3 regions of the Pedobacter sp. CAN_A7 genome follow, and region 2 is predicted to be linked to each of the others. Evidence: riboswitches for the same ligand, from Rfam matches in the RefSeq annotation. Region 2 holds a riboswitch; each other region holds the start of a gene.
The links. A riboswitch is a leader RNA that binds a small molecule or an ion and turns the genes downstream of it on or off. The one in region 2 is predicted to bind S-adenosylmethionine.
Positions count from the first base shown of each region.

Region 1: it holds a riboswitch for S-adenosylmethionine, as region 2 does, so the genes downstream of both, IWX76_RS03825 (O-acetylhomoserine aminocarboxypropyltransferase/cysteine synthase family protein) here and IWX76_RS10860 (SusC/RagA family TonB-linked outer membrane protein) in region 2, are expected to answer to the same signal.
Region 3: it holds a riboswitch for S-adenosylmethionine, as region 2 does, so the genes downstream of both, metH (methionine synthase) here and IWX76_RS10860 (SusC/RagA family TonB-linked outer membrane protein) in region 2, are expected to answer to the same signal.

Region 1 covers NZ_JADOUW010000001.1:848,827-852,108, reverse strand. The annotation lists gene IWX76_RS03830 (homoserine O-acetyltransferase family protein) at 1-432, opposite strand, end outside; gene IWX76_RS03825 (O-acetylhomoserine aminocarboxypropyltransferase/cysteine synthase family protein) at 454-1,788, opposite strand; SAM riboswitch class I at 2,017-2,129, opposite strand; gene IWX76_RS03820 (trans-sulfuration enzyme family protein) at 2,253-3,282, opposite strand, start outside.
Region 2 covers NZ_JADOUW010000002.1:1,104,977-1,108,258, forward strand. The annotation lists gene IWX76_RS10860 (SusC/RagA family TonB-linked outer membrane protein) at 1-1,222, opposite strand, end outside; SAM riboswitch class I at 1,285-1,389, opposite strand; gene IWX76_RS10865 (amidase) at 1,596-3,218, opposite strand.
Region 3 covers NZ_JADOUW010000004.1:111,396-114,677, reverse strand. The annotation lists gene metH (methionine synthase) at 1-1,643, opposite strand, end outside; SAM riboswitch class I at 1,751-1,858, opposite strand; gene IWX76_RS15275 (Bax inhibitor-1/YccA family protein) at 1,972-2,736, opposite strand; gene IWX76_RS15270 (hypothetical protein) at 2,785-3,282, opposite strand, start outside.

The sequences.
Region 1 (3,282 bases), on a different contig from region 2:
TTCTACGGCTTGCTGCCCCCCTAAAGAGCCCCCAATTAATACCTTAATCTCTTTAATGCCCAGGTGTGCAGCCAGCAACTGGTGCGCTTTAACCATGTCGCGTACGGTAACTTCTGGGAAAGCGAGGTAATAGGGCAGTCCGGTAACCGGGTTTATGCTTAATGGATTGCTGCTGCCGTAAGCAGAACCAATCACATTGGCACAAACAATATAATGTTCGTCGGGATTAAACAGGTTGTTGTTTCCAAAAAGCCCTTTCCACCAGTCCAACACATCAGCGTTTGCCGTCAACGCATGACAGGCCCAAATGACATTGTCTTTTTTTGCATTGAGTTTTCCATAGGTCTGGTAGGCTTGCTGAAGTCCCCTTAATTTTTTGCCACTTTCCAGCTGAAAAATCTTCGGGTAATTATAGGTGTTCATCGTACTCATTTTTTGTTGTTCGTTCTTAGGTTAGGCAGGTTCCTGTTGCTGGTGTTGTTGTTGTTGTTTTATTTTTTCAAAAGCCTGTTCAAAATCGGCTTTGATATCATCAATATGTTCAATACCTACAGAAACACGCAATTGGTTAGGGGTAACGCCGGCAGCCTTTTGCTCACTGTCGCTTAGTTGCTGGTGGGTAGTAGCCGATGGTTGAATAATCAGTGTTTTGGCATCGCCCATATTGGCCAGGTGACTCACCAGTTTAAGGTTATCGACTACGCCGGTTACATCCGTTTTACTGCCTTCCAATTCAAAGGAAAGCACCGCGCCGAAACCATTTTTTAAATACTTTTTAGCCAGGTGGTGATAAGGACTGCTTTCCAAACCTGGGTAACTTACCGAGCGTACCAAAGGGTGGTTTTCTAGCCAGGTAGCCAGTTCAAGCGCATTGTCTACATGACGCTGAACGCGTAGCGACAAGGTTTCTAAGCCTTGGATCAGTAGGAAAGAGTTGAATGGCGACAAGGCAGGGCCGAAATCGCGTAAGCCTTCTACGCGGGCACGGATAGCGAATTGTATATTTCCAAAGGGGCCATCAGCACCGAAGACATCAGAAAATATGAGGCCATGGTAACCTTCGGCAGGACTGGAGAATTGTGGATACTTGCCATTGCCCCAGTTATAATTGCCTCCATCTACAATCACGCCACCAATGCTGGTACCATGGCCACCAATCCATTTAGTGGCTGATTCTACGACTACATGGGCGCCATGTTCTAAAGGGCGGAATAGGTAACCGGCAGCGCCAAAGGTATTATCGACCACCAGAGGCAGGTCGTGTTTATTAGCAATAGCGGCTATTTTTTCAAAATCAGGGATGCTGAAGGAAGGGTTGCCGACTGTTTCCAGGTATATGGCTTTTGTTTTTTCGTCAATCAGGGCATTAAAATCTTCGGGTTGGTCAACATCGGCAAAGCGTACTTCTATGCCTAACCTTTTAAAGCTTACTTTAAACTGGTTATAGCTACCACCATATAAATGCGACGAGGAGACAAAATTATCACCGGCTTCGAGGATATTATTAAGGGCAATAAATTGTGCCGCTTGTCCTGATGCTACCGCTACTGCAGCTACGCCACCTTCGAGGGCCGCGATTCGCTTTTCAAACACATCCGTAGTGGGGTTCATGATCCGGGTATAGATATTGCCGAATTCTTTCAGTGCAAATAAATTAGCGCCGTGTTCAGAGTTTTTAAAAACATAGGAAGTGGTTTGGTAAATAGGCACCGCACGTGAACCTGTTGTTGGATCTATTTCCTGACCTGCGTGTAATTGTAGGGTCTCAAATTTTAAGTTTGCTGACATGATATTAAATGTTAAGTGATACTGTTGTTGGACTGATGCTTATAGAAGCATATAGACTAAAGCGTACCTTCATGAGGAAGGCCTTCCGGATGTGAGGTAACAGCAGGAAGATTTTTAAAATTAGTATATGCAGCAGCACATACAACAGTGAGTTGCAAGGATAAAGCTTGGGGACTTAACGATTTCGCGAACGCGATTTTGATGATGATTTGTTTTCATAATGTTTCAATTTTATCTTTCCATTTAACATCTGTTATCTGGTCAGGAATTGGCACCTTCTTCCTTTAGGTAGGGTTGCCAGTGGGTCTTTGAGCCTGTCTCTCGCCACTTCTTTATAAATCAAAACCGAAAAGGTATTGACTTTAATCAGCTTTTGCTGATGATGAACAAATGTAGCGAATAAAAATTAAACGCAAAATTAAATTCTGAAATATTTAACTTTTATGCGCTACAAAGCAATATAATTAGGCTAGTGCCTGGTTGATGTCGGCAATAAGGTCGTCGATATGTTCCAGGCCTACGGATATGCGTATTAAATTTTGAGGAGTTTTAGTATCAGGACCCTCTACAGAGAACCGGTGCTCAATTAAACTTTCCACACCACCTAAACTGGTGGCCTGCGAGAAAATTTTTACGCTGTTCACCACTTTACGTGCGGTTAGGGCATCACCCTTTACCAAAATAGACAGCATGCCTCCAAAAGCGCTCATTTGCTTTTTAGCAACCTCATGTTGAGGATGTGAAGGCAAACCAGGGTAATATACCGCTTCTACCTGGGGATGTTGTTCCAGGTGTAATGCCAGGGCCATGCCATTTTCACTATGACCACGCATGCGGTAGGGCAGTGTTTTGATGCTGCGTAAAAGCAGGTAACAGTCGAAAGGTGCAGAAACAGCCCCCCCGATTTGCTGAATGTTTTTGATTTTTTCCCAGAATTCGTTTTTTGCGGCGGTAATTAAGGCGCCGCCCAAAACGTCGCTATGGCCACCAATGTATTTAGTGGTGGAGTGCATCACGATGTCGGCACCTAAATCTATGGGGTTTTGTAAACATGGAGAAGCAAAAGTACTGTCACAAGCCAGGATTAAGCCGTGTTTTTTAGTGATGCTGGCGATGGCTTCAATGTCGGTGATTTTTAATAAAGGGTTAGAAGGGGTTTCGATCCAGATCATCGCTGTATTGCTTTTGATAAAGGATGAGATGTTAGATGGATCAGTTAAGTCGACAAAGTCAAATTGCAGGGTGTCTGCAAAAATAGACTGTAATTGTTTCTTGAAACCCCAATACATGTCATCGGGCGCAATAATATGGCTACCAGGAGTTAAGGCCTGGAAGATGGTCATGCCTGCAGTGTTTCCTGAGGAAAAGGCAGCGGCATCAGCACCATGTTCTAATGCAGTTAATACGGCTTCTAAAGCACTGCGGTTTGGGTTGCTAACCCGGCTATACATGTGTCCCCCTGAGTACCCACCATCTTCATTACGTAAAAATGTG
Region 2 (3,282 bases):
CTGGCAGGTTATCGGCACTGCTATTCACATAGTTTGCCATAGCACCCAGGGTTAACTTAGGTGTAATTTTATAAGTTGTATTAAGGTTAAAGGAGTTTCTGGATTGCGATGAATTTGGTATTACACCCGTTTGATCCATGTTATTATAAGAGAAACGCATATCGTACTTTTCACCAGCACCTGCAATGGCGATACCGTTATTTAAAGTGCGGCCATTGTTAAAAAAGTCTTTTACATTATCAGGATGTGCAATAAATGGCACCGCTGCTCCATTAGAGTTAAACTGCGGTATTAACCGGCCATCTAATCGTGGACCCCAGCTTTCGTCAACTCCATCATTTAAACCACCCCCACGGCCATCTACATAGCTAAATTCACCATTGGCACCTTGTCCGAAACTGTTTTGATAATCAGGAAGAGTTAATAGGTTAGAAAATGTGGCGTTGGAGTTTACACTAATGCCCAGACCTTGAGCACCGCTTCCTTTTTTAGTGGTAATTAACACCACACCCGCCGCTGCTCTCGAGCCATAAAGGGCAGCCGCATTTGGTCCTTTTAACACACTCATCGACTCAATGTCTTCCGGGTTGATATCAGATATGGTATTGGCAAAATCTCTGGAACCAGCCACACCTAAATTCTGCGTGTTGTCTACGGGTACCCCATCAACAACAAATAAAGGCTGATTATTTCCGGAAATAGAGGTTTCGCCGCGAATGATGATACGGGAAGAACCCATATCGCCCTGGCTGTTGGTGATGTTTACACCTGCTATTTTTCCGGCTAAAGAATTGACCAGGTTGGCTTCTTTGGCTTCAGAAAAGTCTTTTGATTTCAGCTCCTGTACCGCATAACCCAAAGATTTTTTCTCTTTGCTGATGTTTAAGGCGGTGACCACCACTTCATTTAGTGAGTTTGATGCTTCGGCTAACTGAATGGTTAGGTTGCTGGTGCTGGCCGTAACCGGGATTTCCTTGTTGTCGAAACCCAGGTACGCTACTGTTAACACGTCACCAGAATTAGCACTGATCGTAAATTTTCCGTTGGGGTCGGTTTGTGTGCCGCTTGTTGTGCCCTTAACATAAATACTCACCCCAGGTAATGGACCGCCACCGGCTTGTTCTGTGACCACCCCTGTTATACGAACCGATTGCGCTGTAGCGGTCTGTACAACCAGTAAGGATAGAATGATCCCCACTGCATATTTGTAAAGTTTTTGCATGATTGCTGTTTTAATAAAATGGTTATAATGATTAAATAACCAGATATCAATGAATGGCTTTTCAGTTATCTTTCCACAGGTAGTGGATGGAGTTAGCACCTTTTGCCGGAGGGGCAGAGGTTGCTAAGACTTCATAGGGCCATACCCTCCGTCTTTCTAGATAAATAAAAATCAATGAACATCTAATTGCCTGCAAAGCTAGAAATAATCTATTATTTCTATAGGATTTATTTCAAATAAACGTTTTCTGAGATTAAACAGACAAAACAGGGAAAAGGAGATTGTAATTTATACTTTATTACGCTTAGCATACCAATAATAAGTTAGTGCAATTCAGAACAGTTGTAATAGGAGGGAAAGTACTGAACCCTCATTATACAACCACGGGTTTAAACTGCGGTGATGTTCTTTTGTTACTGGCTTGTTCATAGGCAAAAGCAACCAGGAGTAGGGCAGGTTCGGCATAGGCGGTGCCAATAAATGACAAACCCATTGGCAAGTCATGCCAGCTGCCCATAGGAACGGTGATGTGTGAATAACCGGCCATGGCTGCAGCGGAAGAAAAATAAAAGCCATTATCGTAATCGCCGTTAACCAAGTCTATACATACGGGAAAGCCATTACTAGGCGCAATGATGGCGTCCAGGTTATGGTCAGTTAATATCCGGTCGATTGCTTTTTTACTGTGTACATGTGATTTTTCCAAAGCCTCCAGGTATTCTTTTTCTGTTAAGTCCCCTTTTATTTGTGCTTTTTCCAATGTTTCCTGTTTAAAAAAGGGCATCATAGTGGCTTCATTTACTTTGTTATAGGCAATGACATCGGCAAGGCTTTTAATTTTAGAATTACAGCCACTCAGGTAGGCATTTAAACCAGCTTTAAATTCATAAAGCAATACGGTAAATTCAGCGTCTCCTGCATTTTTAAGGGTATCATTTAAGGATATTTCCGTGACTATAGCTCCCTGACTGCGTAAAACCCTGATGGCCTCATTCAATAATTCGTCTGTTGCTGCATGGCGTTTAAATGCTGATTTCTCTACACCAAGTCTTTTACCTTTCAATCCATCGGGCCTTAAAAAGGTGGTGTAATCTTTTTTAAACCTGCCTTCACTGTATTTGGTTACCGGATCCTGATCGTCAACGCCAGTCAGGGCCCCCAATAAAATGGCGGCATCGGTCACGCTGCGGGTCATAGGGCCTGCGGTGTCCTGGGTTTTAGAGATGGGGATGATGCCGGTTCTACTCCATAAACCTACTGTAGGTTTAATGCCTACCAGGTTGTTCACCGAGCTGGGCGATATGATAGAACCATCTGTTTCTGTACCGATGGCCAATGCACAAAGGTTGGCTGCAACGGCAGAGCCTGAACCAGAACTAGAGCCGCTAGGGTTTCTATCTAAAACATAAGGGTTTTTTGTTTGTCCGCCGCGACTACTCCAGGCACTGGTGGAGCGCGAGGAGCGGAAGTTTGCCCATTCACTTAAATTGGTTTTTCCGATGATGACTGCACCGGCCTCTCGTAATCTTTTGATAATAAAGGCGTCTTCGGTTTGGTAATTATCGCTCAAGGCAAGTGAGCCTGCTGAAGTTAACAGGCCATCGCCCGTATCAATATTGTCTTTAATCAACACTGGGATACCGTGCAGGGGTCCTCGCACTTTTCCTGCGGCACGTTCCTTGTCCATTTCTTCTGCCGTTTGTAAGGCGCTTGGGTGTAGCTCAATCACGGCATGTAATTGCGGACCGGCTTGATCGATTTTGGCTATGCGCTGAAGGTAAAGCGCTGTGATGGACTTGGAAGTGTAGGTCTTGTTTTCCATCTTTTTCTGCAATTCGAACACGCTGAGCTCGTTTAACTCAAAATTATCGGTTGTAGGTTGGTCATTGGCACCCCGGGTGCTGGAAGGTGCCAATACATGACATGAAGATACCGACAACGCACTTAAAGCTAATGCCGTTAAACCACCTGTTTTGATAAAGTTTCTTCTTTGCATAACCCTCTTAATTTTTTTACAAATAACAAAATATTATGCAATAAATTAACTAAATATTACGCAC
Region 3 (3,282 bases), on a different contig from region 2:
AGGTTTTCTTTAATCCAGCGTGTCGCATTGATAAAGTCGACCGCGTAATTATTATGTTCTTCCAGTCCGGTACCTACCGTCAGGATATTAGGATCGAAAATAATGTCTTCCGCAGGGAAGCCTACCTGGTCAACCAGCAGGTCGTATGAGCGCTTACAAATTTCTTTTCTACGTTCAAAGTTATCGGCCTGACCTTGCTCATCAAAGGCCATGACCACAACGGCAGCACCATATGACATGATTTTGCGCGCACTCTCTACAAACTTTTCTTCGCCTTCTTTAAGGGAAATGGAGTTTACAATGCCCTTACCCTGTAAACATTTCAAGCCCGCTTCAATGACCGTCCATTTAGAGGAATCGACCATGATGGGCAACTTTGAAATATCGGGTTCTGATGCAATCAGGTTTAGAAACTTGGTCATGGCGGCTTCCGAGTCAATCATGCCCTCGTCCATGTTCACGTCAATAATTTGTGCACCACCGGCAACCTGCTGGCGGGCAACAGTTAAGGCCGCTTCATAATCGCCACTTAAAATCAACTTAGAGAATTTTGGTGATCCGGTGATATTGGTACGCTCGCCAATGTTGACGAAAATACTTTCTGGGGTTACAGTAACGGCTTCTAAGCCACTGAGGCGCAAATAACGTTCCTGCGTTGGGATTTTGCGGGGTTTAATATTTTTTGCCTTTTTTGCAATACAGGCGATGTGTTCTGGTGTAGTGCCACAACAACCACCAGCGATATTTACAAAGCCATGTGCCATAAAATCTTCCACTAAATGGGCAGTCTCATGCGGCTGCTCATCATAAGCACCAAATTCATTCGGCAGTCCCGCATTGGGGTAAGCAGAAATGAAACAAGGAGCTTTTGCGGACAGTTCTTCAATATGGGGCCGCATTTCTTTAGCACCTAAGGCACAGTTAAAACCAATACTTAAAGGGTTTGCGTGAACTACAGAATTTAGAAAAGCTTCTACGGTCTGGCCAGATAAAGTTCTGCCGGAGGCATCGGTAATGGTGCCGGAGATCATGATTTCTATTTTCCTGCCGATGACCGCTTCATAGTTTTTGATGGCAAATATGGCGGCCTTGGCATTCAGGGTGTCGAAAATGGTTTCAATAAGTAATACATCGGCACCGCCGTCAACCAGCCCCTTAATCTGCTGGTCATAAGCATCCACGAGCTCATCGAAAGTAAGGGCACGGTATCCCGGGTCGTTTACATCGGGCGAGATGGATAAAGTTCTGTTGGTTGGGCCTACGGCACCAGCAACGAAACATTGACGTTCCGGATGGTTGGCCATAAACTCGGTAACGGCTTCTTTAGCAATACGGGCACCTTCAAAACTCATTTCATAGTCGAGGTCTTCCATCTGGTAATCGGCCAGTGAAATTCGTTGGGTGCTAAAGGTATTGGTTTCGATAATATCAGCCCCGGCGGCTAAATATTCCAGGTGGATGGATTTAATAATGTCCGGTCTAGTCAGGTTCAGGAGATCATTATTGCCTTTCACATCACATGGATGATCTTTAAAACGCGTTCCCCTGAAGTCTTCTTCTGTTAATATATGGCGTTGTATCATGGTGCCCATGGCGCCATCAATAATTAATATTCGTTTTTCAAGTTCTTCTCTGATACTCATTTGTCATCTTTGTTAAAGCGTAGGGGAGCCTCCCAGGATGATGAATCACCTGCGGTTGGGTATGCCATACTAAAAGCTTATTCGGGATTCCGGATAGGAGTCGATTCAACTTATCTTTCCAAAACGTTTATACGTTTTAGTAGAATGTAGCACCTTGTAAGCACAGGTTGCTAAGACTTCGCAGGGTCTAATCCCTCCGTCTTTCTCTATAAGCGTTACAAAGGTGCAACAAAGAAAAATCATTTCCAAGAAAATGGCTTGTAAAGCTTATAAAATAAGGAAGGCCATGCAAATATGCACGGCCTTCCAAATAATATTCTGATTGAGATTATTTTCTGCTTCCAAAAATTCTTAATAAGAAAAGGAAGATATTGATAAAATCAAGGTATAAAGATAAGGCACCCATGATGGCTAATTTCTTAGTATCCGCAACTGCTACCTGATCGCCGTTTTCTTCAATGCCTTCGCCAATACGTTTCAGTTTTTGAACGTCGTATGCAGTAAGGGCAGTAAAGATGGCTACACCAAAGAAACTCATGATATAATCAAAAGTAGAGCTTCCCAGGAACATGTTGATCACACTGGCAATCACCAAACCAATTACACCAACCATAAGGATGGGGCCGAATTTACTCAAATCAGTTTCGGTGGTATAACCCAGCACGGCCATGATTCCGAAGATACCGGCAGCAGAAGCAAAACAAGCCACTACTGAACCAGCGGTATAGGTAAGCAAGATAAAACTTAAACTAATGCCCGTTAATACTGAATAGGCTACGAATATACCCAGCAAAGCAGGGTAAGAAAGGCGACTTAAACCTGCGCTCATCAATAACACCAAGGCTAATGGAGAGAACATGGCTACATAACCTAATATACTCATGCCAGCACGGTTCCCAGCGGCATCATATTTTATTAAATAATCCATTGCGGCAGGGGTATTTGCCATAAATACAGCTGCCAATGTCGATACACCCAAAGCAACGAACATCCATAAGAAGACATTAGCAAAGAAACGTTTCGCAACAACTCCTGTTTGTTGTTGAACATACTCTGGCTTATGTGCCCAGTTGTAATTATTATTGTTATCCATGTGTTTTAATTTTATTTAAAGATACGTATACTTTGTTCTTTACAAAAGCTATGCCCCGAGCCTTTTTGTCAGAATTTCTTCAACTTTCTTGAAAATCTGTAAAGGTTTTAACGTCCTCCATGCCATTTCGTCAAGCAATCCGCCGAAATTAATGTAGTAGTCGATATTAGATTCCCTGAATTCTTCGATCACATGCGGATTGAAATTTAAGCCGGTAATCCATCCATCTTCTACATCCTGGAACCATTCCTCGTAATAACTATCCTCGGAGGAATGAAAGTTCAATACATTTTCACCGATAAGGATGAATTTATTAATTCCTTCATCAATCATCAACTCTAAAATCTCTCTTTTCAAGAGCATAATGTCATTGTTAATGGCATCATTCCATTCGCCCATCAGTTCAATGATGGCATACTGGCGATCATAATCTACATAAAGCACTTTAATGTAAAGTGTTGTTGACCCAAAATCATCCCACTGCGGGTGGATCAGAAAATTATAGAGTTGTTTGTCGAAATAGAATTCTGAATATTCCGTGTTATA